DNA from 2 places in the Lonsdalea populi genome. Region 2 is predicted to be linked to the other one. Evidence: predicted binding sites of a transcription regulator. Region 2 holds the regulator's gene; the other holds the start of a gene.
The links. The regulator LexA, encoded in region 2, represses DNA repair genes until DNA is damaged. The targets are predictions, from matches to a motif close to TNCTGTATGTACATACAGNA.
Positions count from the first base shown of each region.

Region 1: a site for LexA is predicted at 4,470-4,489, ahead of I6N93_RS09205 (DNA translocase FtsK 4TM domain-containing protein). Genes of this name have one in related genera too.

Region 1 is NZ_CP065534.1:2,096,296-2,102,381, forward strand. It holds gene I6N93_RS09195 (replication-associated recombination protein A) at 1-325, opposite strand, end outside; gene lolA (outer membrane lipoprotein chaperone LolA) at 333-947, opposite strand; gene I6N93_RS09205 (DNA translocase FtsK 4TM domain-containing protein) at 1,118-4,408, opposite strand; gene lrp (leucine-responsive transcriptional regulator Lrp) at 4,526-5,020, opposite strand; gene trxB (thioredoxin-disulfide reductase) at 5,542-6,086, shown strand, end outside.
Region 2 is NZ_CP065534.1:3,281,608-3,287,693, reverse strand. It holds gene plsB (glycerol-3-phosphate 1-O-acyltransferase PlsB) at 1-818, opposite strand, end outside; gene I6N93_RS14530 (diacylglycerol kinase) at 950-1,318, shown strand; gene lexA (transcriptional repressor LexA) at 1,431-2,042, shown strand; gene zur (zinc uptake transcriptional repressor Zur) at 2,249-2,758, opposite strand; gene I6N93_RS14515 (pirin family protein) at 2,843-3,544, opposite strand; gene I6N93_RS14510 (LysR family transcriptional regulator) at 3,655-4,551, shown strand; gene I6N93_RS14505 (glutathione S-transferase family protein) at 4,641-5,630, opposite strand; gene I6N93_RS14500 (DoxX family protein) at 5,772-6,086, opposite strand, start outside.

The DNA of each region.
Region 1 (6,086 bases), 1.2 Mb from region 2:
TGGTGCGGCGTCCGGCATTGCGGTTATGCCGCGCACGTTCAATCGCTTCACGAATCTCTTTGATACCAGAGGTCACGGCTGAAATACGCTCCACATCAGCAACCCCGTAACGACCAATCAACTCCGCCAGCGTCGTTTTTCCCGTTCCCGGAGGCCCCCACAGAATCATGGAGTGAAGCTGGCCGGACTCAATCGCACGCGGTAATGGTTTACCCGGACCTAACAGATGCTGCTGCCCGATATACTGCGCTAATGTGACTGGCCGCATACGTGCGGCCAGTGGCTGAAACTCATTCTGGGAAAAATCGAGTGACAGATTACTCACAGACGCCTCACTGACGTTGATCGTCCACCGCCACCCCTTTGGGCGGTGTAAAGGTGAATTTTTCCGCGTCTACCGCTCCGTTTTGCTGATCTTTGAGGACGTAACGACTACGCTGACCGTCCTGCTCGGTGGCGGTAAAACCTTTGATAGTGCCGGAACTGGTCACGCTGATGGAGAATTGACGCAGGTTGCCGCCGGCGGACTTCGGCATCAGCTCAAAGTCATCGCCCTTCTGCGTAACATGATAATTTTTCCAATCGCTCGGGCTATTGCGCGTAATCAGGATGAATGGCGTGTTTCCCGTCACATCTTTTACCCAGGTCGCCGTGACTTGTTCGACGAACGGATTATAGAACCACAGCGTTTTGCCGTCGGAAATCAGTACGCTTTCATCAGGCGATGTCGTTTTCCAGTTAAACAAATTTGGGCGCTGGACCCACAGCTCTCCTTCACCATCCTGTACCGCTGAACCATCATTGCCAGTGACCTTTTGAGAAAAGCTGGCGTGGAAACTGTTTACTTTGCTCAGGCGACTTTGCAGATCGCTGGAGGCATCTGCGTATACGGCGCTGGATACCATACTCGACAGCAAACAACCGGTCATTAACCATTTTTTTATCATAAGAAGATCCCTTTACTATCCTGATGGCATAGGTAGGCGGCTATCACTGACAACCACCGAGTATATTACCCAACTGTAGATCAGCGAGGTGAACCGAAACAGCTGTACTTATCTGTATTGTCAGGCTTTCACTCATCTTTACACAGACGACGCCCGTTTCGGCCTATGTATTACTCCATTGGCGGGGGAGCGAGAACTTCGCGATTACCGTTATGACCCGGGGAACTGACAATACCTTGCGCCTCCATCTGTTCGACAAGACGCGCCGCACGGTTGTAGCCAATGCGGAACTGACGCTGTACGCCGGAAATCGACGCGCGACGTTTTTCCACCACAAAGGCCACGGCCTGGTCGAACAACGGGTCGAGCTCTTCATCCCCATCCAGACCCAGACTACCGCCTTCGCCCTCTTCGCCCCCCTTGACGATACTGTCAATGTATTCAGGGCGACCGCGCGCTTTCCAGTCTTGAACGACGGCATGCACTTCCTGATCCCGGACAAAGGCACCATGCACACGCACAGGGATAGAAGAGTTAGGCGCCATATACAACATGTCGCCCATACCCAGCAGTGATTCCGCCCCGCCCTGATCGAGAATCGTTCTGGAGTCAATTTTACTGGAAACCGTAAAGGCGATACGCGTGGGAATGTTGGCCTTGATCAGCCCTGTGATGACATCCACCGACGGGCGCTGAGTCGCCAGAACCAAATGGATACCCGCGGCACGCGCTTTCTGCGCCAGACGAGCGATGAGCTCTTCGACCTTTTTACCTACCGCCATCATCAGATCGGCGAATTCATCCACCATCACCACGATGTAAGGCAGTTTTTCCAGCATAGGCGGCTGTATTTCCATACTATCGCCCGGCTTCCAGAACGGATCGGGAATGGGTCGTCCCATAGATTCAGCCTGCTCGACACGTTCGTTGTAACCGCTCAGGTTACGCACGCCCAACGCCGACATCAGCTTATAACGCCGCTCCATTTCGCCAACGCACCAACGCAGCGCGTTAGCCGCATCCTTCATGTCCGTCACGACTTCCGTCAGCAGATGCGGGATACCTTCGTAAACAGACAGCTCCAACATTTTCGGGTCGATCATGATGAAGCGAACATCTTGCGGGGATGCTTTGTACAACATACTGATAATCATGGCGTTGACGCCTACGGACTTGCCAGAACCGGTCGTCCCTGCGACCAGCAGGTGTGGCATTTTAGCCAGATCGGCCACTACCGGCTGACCCGCGATATCCTTGCCTAATACAACCGACAGCGGCGAAGGATTGTCGCGGAAACGGTCGCAATCCAAAACCTCCCGCAGGAAGACGGTTTGTCGACGCTTGTTCGGCAACTCCAGACCGACGTATGGCTTGCCGGGAATGACCTCCACAATACGCACGGCCACCACGGACAGTGAACGGGCCAGGTCCTTCGCGAGATTAGAAATTCGGGCCGCTTTCACGCCAGGCGCCAGATCCAGATCGAAGCGAGTAATGACCGGTCCAGGGTGATATCCCACCACCGTCGCCTTGACGCGGTAATCCGCCAAACGCGCCTCAATCAACCTAGCTGTCTGTTCCAGCGCGAAATCATCCACCGGATCATCGTTACCTGAAGGTGGAGTCAGCAGATCAAAAGACGGAAATGGCGTGGTCGGCTTCTGTAACGGCTGGTCGTTGCGCATCAGGAATGGGTGGATCAGGCTATCCATGATGGACGGCGAAGCGTCGTCGTCTTTGTCGTCCTGCGCTTCGTGTGCTGGTGTCGCAGGTTGTACAGAAGGCGTCATCGGCGTTTGCGATGCGACATGCTCGACGGCTGCCGCCGCTTCTTGCTGCGGAGACAAAGTGAATAACGGTTCGCTTGGGGCGTCGTCAACCAAATCAGCCAGTGGCGAAATAGCGAAAACGCTGTCCAGCGGCGGAACCTGAGTCGAGCGAGAGGGTTGAGCGGAATGCGGCGGCTGAAGGTAAGACGGAGCAATCGGCTCGGCGAAGACCGCATCCGGTCCATCATTCAAGGTATCGTGACCGTAACGTTCCTGTTGCTGCTCTGCAAAGTCCTGAGCCAACTGATGCATCAGCGCATCGTCCTCTTGGTTAGCCTCAGTCTGCTCGACCGCCTCTTCAACGCCATTCGGCTGCGCTTGACGCTGAGCTTCTCGCTCCTGCTGCTCCGCAAGCCGCTGGGACGGCAATTTAATACCATACGAAGCCAGTTCGCGCCGTGTCGGGATACGCACAGGATTCGGCCGCGGCAATTCAGGGCCGACACCCTGCTTGATCTGCGGATTCGTATCCTCGGCTGAAAATGCCGGCGTAAACGGCAACGAAGATGCAGCCTGATTTGGTGATACGGTCGCCGCTGCCGTTGCTGCGACCGTCGTCACTGGCGTCGACGACACAGGGGGAACTCGGTCAACTGGCGGAGCGTGATGTACCGGGTTTTCGCTCAAAGGCTCGGCAGCCGTAAATTCAGGGACGTCAAAAGAATACAGCGGTGGCACTTCACTTTCTTTCACTTCGCTGGCGGGCTTATTTATATCCATCGGGACGGTAACGACCTTCCGGCTGTCAATCGGCGTGGTTGGCGCCGTCACGTTTTCGGCCGCCGTTGCGCTTGCAGACATGCTCTTCGCGACGTCCCCTATTACCGGATCGGCAGGTTGCGGCGAAAATGGGTGTCCTTCATTTGCAGCCGACTGAGCGGTAAGAACCGCTGGGGCTGCGAGCAACACATCGTCTTCATCTTCCTCGTGTCCACGAAACGCTGAAGACGCGGCGGTGTCGGTTTCATGCTCCGTCTGGCGCGCTACGTCCTCGTCGTCGACATAATCATCACGCCGTCCGCGATTGGAGAAAAAAGTCAGGCAGCCCATCGCCGCAGCCCCGATTTTCTCTGCAATCGCCAGCCAAGACCAGCCGGTGAATAACGTCAGACCCGCAGCCCATACGCACAACAGAATCAACGTGGAACCGATGCTGTTAAAGCGCGGGATCATGGCACTGCTCAGCAAACTGCCCAGCACGCCGCCGGAGGCAAAATAATAAAGGTCGTCCACGTTGACGGCGGCTAGACCGCACGACGTCAGGATAAGCGCCAGAGCGCCAATCAGGCGTAAGGAGAAGGTAAAGTAGTCAAGTGCATACTGACGGTTTCGCTGACGATAAATCAGCCAGCATAGCGAGATCATCACGGGGGGAATGGCATAAGCCAGTACGCCAAAAACGAAAAATAGCGTATCGGCCATCCAAGCGCCAACGCCTCCGCCCAGGTTGTGAATGGGTTCATGCCAGGCAGTCTGAGACCAGCTAGGGTCGGACGGGCTGAAACTCAGCAACGCAGCGGCCAGGTAACAGGCGAACAGCCCAGCAGTAACCAGCAACGCCTCAATCAAACGTCGCCCAGCGCTGAGTTTTTCCAGCGTAATTTCTTTATCTTCAGTATATTCCTGGCTCAAGCGTCTCTCCAGGTTTCGGTAAAGGAGTCATGACAAAACGCCGAGAAAGTCCCGGCGCTGTAGCTGTATAAATTCACAGGAGTGTAGCTAAATTTACCGGGCTTTGCACCCATACCGTCAGCGTGTCTTGATGACCAGCCGGTTGCTCTGCTTAACTTCTTCCATCACCACATAGGTGCGGGTGTCGTTAACGCCAGGCAGACGCAGCAGCGTTTCCCCCAGCAGTTTACGGTAGGCAGACATGTCCGGCACGCGGGTTTTTAGCAGATAGTCAAAATCCCCGGAAACCAGATGACACTCCTGAATTTCTTCCAGCTTCTGTACTGCGGTATTGAACTGCTCAAAGACATCCGGCGCGCCACGGTTTAGTGTAATTTCGACGAAGACCAAAAGCGAAGCATCCAGATAATGCGGATTCAGTAACGCCGTATAGCCATTGATAAAACCCTGTCGTTCCAGACGTCGAACGCGTTCCAAGCACGGCGTGGGAGATAGTCCAACCCGCTTGGAAAGCTCCACGTTGGAGATACGACCATCTTTTTGCAATTCGTTCAGGATATTGCGATCGATACGATCAAGATCTTTTCCCGGACGTTTTTTTGTGTCTACCATTATTATTGTCTCTCTTCACTCTTCCCTGCTCATCGCTCTCTCCAGCCCACATCAATGTGCTAGAGTTGCCCCTAAAGAAGACCCCTGTCTATTTTGTACATCAAAAGTCACGTCTGTTTATTCCGTCTATCGCGTGCGACAAACAGGTGCATGAGCTATGCTGTCGCCTGTCAATTAAACAATGCAAAAACGGATAAAAGGCCGAGCATTCAACTATTCACATACAAAAAATTTCCTCTTCATAGGATGTTTTCGCAAAAGCGCAGCCGATTGTCAAAGCAAAACAATTAAAATCAGAAGAAACTGCCAGATTCAAATCCCCAACAGGTATCAGGCAGCGTTTTAGCGCTTCAAGGGCAACCGTATGTTACCGCATTACATCCCCGCACCAGACCTGTATCACTTTTTTCAATGATTGTTAACTATAGGATAAATAGTTAACAACATTCTTCTGCGCTTTTTTTAGGTCGGTAATTTCCTTACAATCGCTTCATCGTCCCTTCACTGGAGTTAAGGAACTCATGGGTACAGCCAAACACCGCAAACTGTTGATTCTGGGCTCCGGCCCCGCCGGATATACCGCCGCGGTCTATGCTGCGCGCGCCAACCTGAACCCGCTGCTGATTACCGGGATGGAAAAAGGCGGTCAGTTGACCACCACGACGGAAGTGGAAAACTGGCCGGGCGATGCCGATGATCTGACCGGCCCGGCACTAATGGAACGTATGCACGCCCATGCCGCCAAGTTCAATACGGAAATCGTCTTCGACCACATCAACCGCGTCGACCTGCGGACACGTCCTTTCCGTCTGTTCGGCGACAGCGATGAATACAGCTGCGACGCCCTGATCATCGCCACGGGCGCCTCCGCCCGCTATCTGGGTCTGCCGTCCGAAGAGGCGTTCAAAGGCAAAGGCGTTTCCGCCTGCGCGACCTGCGACGGATTCTTTTATCGTAATCAGAAGGTCGCCGTTGTCGGCGGCGGCAACACGGCGGTAGAAGAAGCTCTGTATCTGTCCAACATCGCCTCTGAAGTGCACCTGATTCACCGCCGCGATTCTTTCCG
Region 2 (6,086 bases):
CCTAGCACGCGGTCAGTGAGACGCACCGCTTCATAAGAGAAGTTAGCAGCGATCTCTTCCAGCATCGTAATGGCGTTCTGCTGGGCTTTTTCTCGAGAGATTTTCTTCGATCGTGCTTCATCATCCACCGCTTTGGCGATGGCTTTCGATGACAGCAGTTTTTTGAACAGCTCCTGCCTGACCGGTAGACGCGGACCGACGGTGGCCAGACGCAGACGAGCGAAGTGCATCCGCGCCACACGCGCCAGCTTATGGGCGATGGTGGTGTCCGTGCCGTGCTCCGTCGCCATGTAGCGCAGCGAGACCGGCGTTGAGAAGCGCACGAAACTGTCGCGTCCCAGCCACAGAACTGCGAAAAACTTTTCGATGCCGTTCAGCAGACGTAGCTGAGGCGCTTCCTGCTGATGGCCTTCTCGACCCGGCGAACGGCCAAACATGACTGAAACCGGCACCATCTGGACATCCAGCGACGGATTGTCTCGATGCAGATCCAGATAGTCGTGGAAAAGCTTGATGGATTTCTCTTTGGGCACGTAGTAGCGAAATACGCGCGGGCCACTATTGACGAACACATAGCTTGGCAGTGCTTGACCGTCGACAATCAAGGGTTCAAGCGGATCCTGCAGCCCCAGCGCAAGGCACTTTTCACGCAGCGTCAGTAAGTCCGCTTTGGAGTTGTAGGGCAGAACGTAGAAAATAGGACGTGTAGGATCGATGTCCAGCTCAGCGATCGGATCCAGAGGAATGATTTTGCTCTTTACCAAAAGTTTCAGAGGGAAATTCAATAACTTATAGTAGATTTTACGCCAACCTGACATAACAACTGAGAACCTCTTATTAGCAATGCGCCGCAAGGATAACAGAAACCTTATCGGATATCTGTGGTCATGAGACAATGGGGTGACGCGAAAATTGCGTTTGAAACTAAATAAAAAAGGAGTAAGCAAGGATCATGAATAAGGCGACCGGGATTACCCGCCTTGTCAAGGCAACAGGCTATTCGTTGCAAGGACTTAAACAGGCATGGAGGCATGAAGCGGCCTTTCGTCAGGAAACCATTCTTACTCTGGCAGGCATTATTATTGCCTGCTGGCTGCCAGTTTCAATATTAGAACGGTTATTGTTGATTGGCGCGGTCGTGCTGATTGTGATCGTCGAGTTGCTGAATAGCGCTATCGAAGCCGTGGTTGACAGAATTGGTAAGGAATATCATGAGCTTGCAGGGAGAGCGAAAGATTTGGGGTCGGCGGCGGTGCTGGTTGCTTGCCTATTGGCGGCCGTAGTCTGGGGTGCCTTGCTGTGGGGGCATTTCGCGTGATAGCTCTCGTGAATGACGCCAAAAAACAAGGTACAACGCGATTTCTCAGTTCCCTTGGGCAGTTTCCCTGTATATACTCACAGCGAAACTGTATAAACAACCAGGGGGCGGAATGAAAGCTTTAACGACCAGACAACAGCAGGTTTATGATCTTATTCGCGATCATATCTCACAAACCGGTATGCCACCCACCCGAGCAGAAATCGCTAAACAACTGGGATTCCGCTCTCCCAATGCCGCTGAAGAACACTTGAAAGCTCTTTCTCGTAAAGGTGTGATTGAGATTGTCACCGGCGCGTCCCGCGGTATCCGTCTGTTAATGGAAGAAGAGTCGCTCGGCCTGCCTCTGATTGGTCGCGTGGCTGCAGGGGAACCGCTGCTGGCGGAACAGCATATCGAATGTCATTATCAGGTCGATCCGGCCATGTTTAAGCCAAACGCCGATTTTCTGCTGCGTGTGAGTGGTATGTCGATGAAAGATATCGGTATTCTGGATGGCGATCTACTGGCTGTGCATAAAACGCAGGATGTTCACAACGGTCAGGTGGTTGTGGCGCGCATTGAAGATGAAGTTACGGTAAAACGATTGAAGCAGCAGGGTAATAAAGTGCAGCTGTTGGCTGAAAACAAAGAGTTTGCACCTATCGTCGTCGATTTGAGCAAGGAAAACTTTTCCATTGAAGGGTTGGCCGTCGGCGTCATTCGCAACAGCGATTGGAGTTGATCGACCTGGTTTGCTGAACGCCCCGTTTATACCTCTTCCGTTGCGTTTGGTCTTTCTCGCCGAACGTAACGGTTGAAATGAAAACCGAACCAAAGGTTCCCCGCAAGCCTGAACCTCAATCCCTTCTCAAATTTACTATCTTCCTCAGATTCCATTCTCAGTACCACCGTTCGGCGCGATGACGCCGTACCTGCACTTTTTGCTGCTCAGCGCTTTTTGAGGACGATACTGTGGTCGTGGTTGCAGCTGTCGCGGTGATCACAGGCTTCAATTTTCCTGCATTCAACGCACAGGCCGTGCGCTTCAACTACACTGTGGCGCAGGGAGAATCCCGTCTGGAGCGCAATTTGTTGCAGTATTTCTTCAACGCCTTCAGTAGGGCTCTCCGTGACTTGGCGGCAGCGGTCGCAAATAAATAGTGCCGAGGTATGGCTGTGTTCTTCGAAATGGTGGCACAGCACGTAGCTGTTGGTGGATTCCACGCGGTGAATGAATCCTTGTTCAAGCAGGAAATCCAACGCACGGTAAACGGTGGGGGGCTTAGCCTGAGGTTCAGCGACGCGCAGTAGATCCAACAGGTCATATGCGCTGATAGCGCCTGGCTGTTGGACCATCAGCCGTAGCACTTCCTGACGCTGCGGCGTAAGTCGAACGTTGCGCTGCTGACACAGTCGCTCAGCATGGGCAAGAAGTTTGGCCGGATCGGTTGAATCCATCGCTATAACTCTGAAGAAAGTGGTGAGGATGATAATTTATCTTACCATGACTCCGTAGAAACGCCGAGTCAGGAGGGGAGCGCGTTACGCCACCAAATCGATCAACAGCGCCCGCATCGGCGTTTTTGCCTGCAGGGTAATGGCCGTCTCCTGCTGAATAAAGGCGCCGTCGCCGCAATGTAACGTTTTGCCCTCATCGGCTTTGCTACGGATGCCAAGTTCACCGTGGATGGACTGAATGTAGGCGCGATTACCCTTCAAGGGATGCGTCAACGATTCTCCGGAGGACAGATCCAGATGGTAAACCCAGACCTGTTGTCTTAGATGCAGGCTGCCGTTTTCGTCGTCCGGAGAAGCCAGCAATTGAGCGCGCTCGCCGTTCAGCGTCATACGTTGCAGCGCGCGATTTTCGCGTGTCGGGCAGGCATCCAGCCATAGCTGAATACGGGTCAGCGGCGTGTCTTTGGCAATATTCTGCTCGCTGTAGCTGAGGTTGGGCTGAGTCGCCAACAACATGACGTCGCCAGCTTTGGCTTGCGTGTGGTTGCCATTGCTGTCTCGATATTCGGCTTCGCCTTGCAGAAGAAGGTTAAGGATATCGACACGCGGATAGGTCCGCGCCTGGAAGGCGGTCTTGGGGGCCAGGACTTCCTGATTCAACACGCGCAGCGAACCGAATCCCAGCAGGTCAGGGTCAAAATAATGACCGAAAGAGAACGTGTATCGCGCCTGCAGCCACCCGTAGTCAGCCTTGCCGCATTGTTCTGCTGCTCTGCTAATGATCATGGTGTCCGGTCCTCGTAAGTATTCGACCCTGCGAGGGTAATAGGCTGGACGGTAGATTGTAAGCTAGTTAATCTGGTGGGGACGTTCAAAAATCCTGAATGAGAATATCTATGTCGAAAGATCGAGCGTTAACATTGGAAGCGTTAAGGGTGATGGATGCTATCGAGCGTCGGGGGAGCTTTGCGGCGGCGGCGGATGAGCTGGGCAGAGTGCCTTCGGCGCTGAGCTATACCATGCAAAAGTTAGAGGATGAACTGGACGTGGTATTGTTCGACCGCTCGGGTCATCGCACTAAATTTACTAATGTGGGAAGAATGCTGCTGGAGCGTGGGCGAGTCCTGCTGGAAGCGGCCGATAAGCTGACGACGGATGCCGAAGCGCTCGCCCGCGGCTGGGAAACCCATGTCACCATTGTCGTGGAAGCATTGGTGCCGACGGAACGCCTTTTTCCGCTGCTGGATAAGTTGGCGCAAAAGGCCAACACGCAGGTTTCTATTCTGACCGAGGTGCTGGCAGGCGCCTGGGAGCGACTGGAACAAGACCGCGCCGACATCGTTATCTCTCCGGATGTTCACTTCCGTGCGACGTCGGAGGTCAATACGCGCAAGCTCTATTCGGTGAAATGTGTCTATGTCGCCAGCCCGGATCATCCCATTCATAACGAGCCTGAACCGTTGTCCGAAGTCACCCGAGTCAAATATCGGGGGGTCGCCATTGCGGATACTGCGCGCGATCGCCCCGTGCTGACCGTGCAGCTGTTGGATAAACAGCCTCGCCTGACGGTGAGTACGATGGACGATAAACGCCGGGCTTTGCTCGCAGGATTAGGCGTTGCGACAATCCCCTACGAGTTGGTGGCTCAGGATATCGCCGAAGGACGGCTGCGCGTGGTTAGCCCAGAAAGCACTTTTGAGAGCCAGATCATCATGGCCTGGCGCCGTGACAATATGGGCGAAGCCAAGTCCTGGCTGCTACGGGAAATCCCCAAAGTATTGCGTGAGTCTTAATCACTTTCCGACCCGGCGAAACGGTAGTGCGGGAGTGCCACCCCATTCTGCCGTCCCGCTGATGCTGACCGTGATGTTGGCGACGGGAGTTAGCGGCTGAACCGTCTCTCTCGGTCGTGCGGTTTTATTAGCGCCAGCTCTGGGCCGACGGAAATAATGCCGTAAGGGTTAATCGTGGCATGGCTACGGTAGTAGTGGTGGCGAATGTGATCCATATTGACCGTCTCCGCGATACCCGGTAGTTGATAAATATCCCGCGTAAAACCGTACAAATTTTCATAATCCGTCAAACGCCAGCGATCGCATTTGAAATGAGTGTGGTAAACCGGGTCGAAGCGGACAAGCGTGGTCCACAGCCGCAGATCGGCTTCCGTCAGACGTGAGCCGGTCAGATAACGCCGTTGACTCAGACGTTGCTCCAGCCGATCCAGCGCTTCGAACAGCTGCGTGACCGCATCGTCATAGGCGTTTTGCTGCGTGGCGAAGCCCGCCTTGTAGACGCCATTGTTAACCTGAGGGTAAATCCACTCGTTCAGCGCCTCGATCTCTGTGCGCAGCGCCAGCGGATAGTAATCGCCAGGCATCGCACCCACGCCGTCAAATGTGCTGTTCAGCATGCGGATAATATCCGCCGACTCGTTGCTGACGATGGTCTGTTGCTGCGTATCCCACAACACCGGTACGGTCACACGCCCGCTGTAGTCTGGCTTGGCGTGCAGGTAAAGCTGATAAAGGTAGCGGTGTTGATAGAGTTTGTCGCCGGTGGTTGCCGGGAAATCGGTCGCAAACGTCCAGCCGTTTTCCAACATAAGAGGATGTACCACCGAGACGCCGATGTGCGTTTCCAATCCCTTCAGCTTGCGTAGCAACAGCGCCCGGTGCGCCCACGGACAGGCGAGCGAAACATACAGATGATAGCGTCCAGGCTCCGCGCGAAATCCGCCTTCGCCGCTGGGGCCGGGGCGGCCATCGGGCGTCACCCAATGGCGAAATGAGGTTTGGGGGCGTTGAAAATGTCCGCCCGTCGATGAGGTGTCATACCAGGAGTCGTGCCATTGCCCTTTAAGTAATTGTCCCATCGTGCTCTCCTCCCCAACGTGGTATCGCGCAGAACCGGCTCTTTCTTAAGTCCCAACCCACCTGCGCGAAGCAGTTTGAAGGCCGTGCGATTGGGTTTCACACGGCCGGTTGGAATAAGTACAGCATACCTGTATCGGGTATTACCACTTCTTATTTAGCAGGCGGTCGAGGCTATAGGCGCCGGGTCCGGTGACAAACAGCAGGAGGTAACCGCCGGTGATAGACAGATTTTTCACAAACATCAGCTCATTACCCGCCTGCGCAAAATCGTGGTGGAAAATAAGTGCGGTAAGCAGCGTAAATATCGCTGTCGAAATCGCCACGGTGCGAGTGAAGAAACCGAAGAGAATTGCCAGCCCACCACCCAGCTCCAGAAGAATCGTCAGGGGCAGCAACGCGCCGGGGATACCCATCGCCTGCATGTATTGCTGGGTTCCGGCATAGGCGTCGCCCAG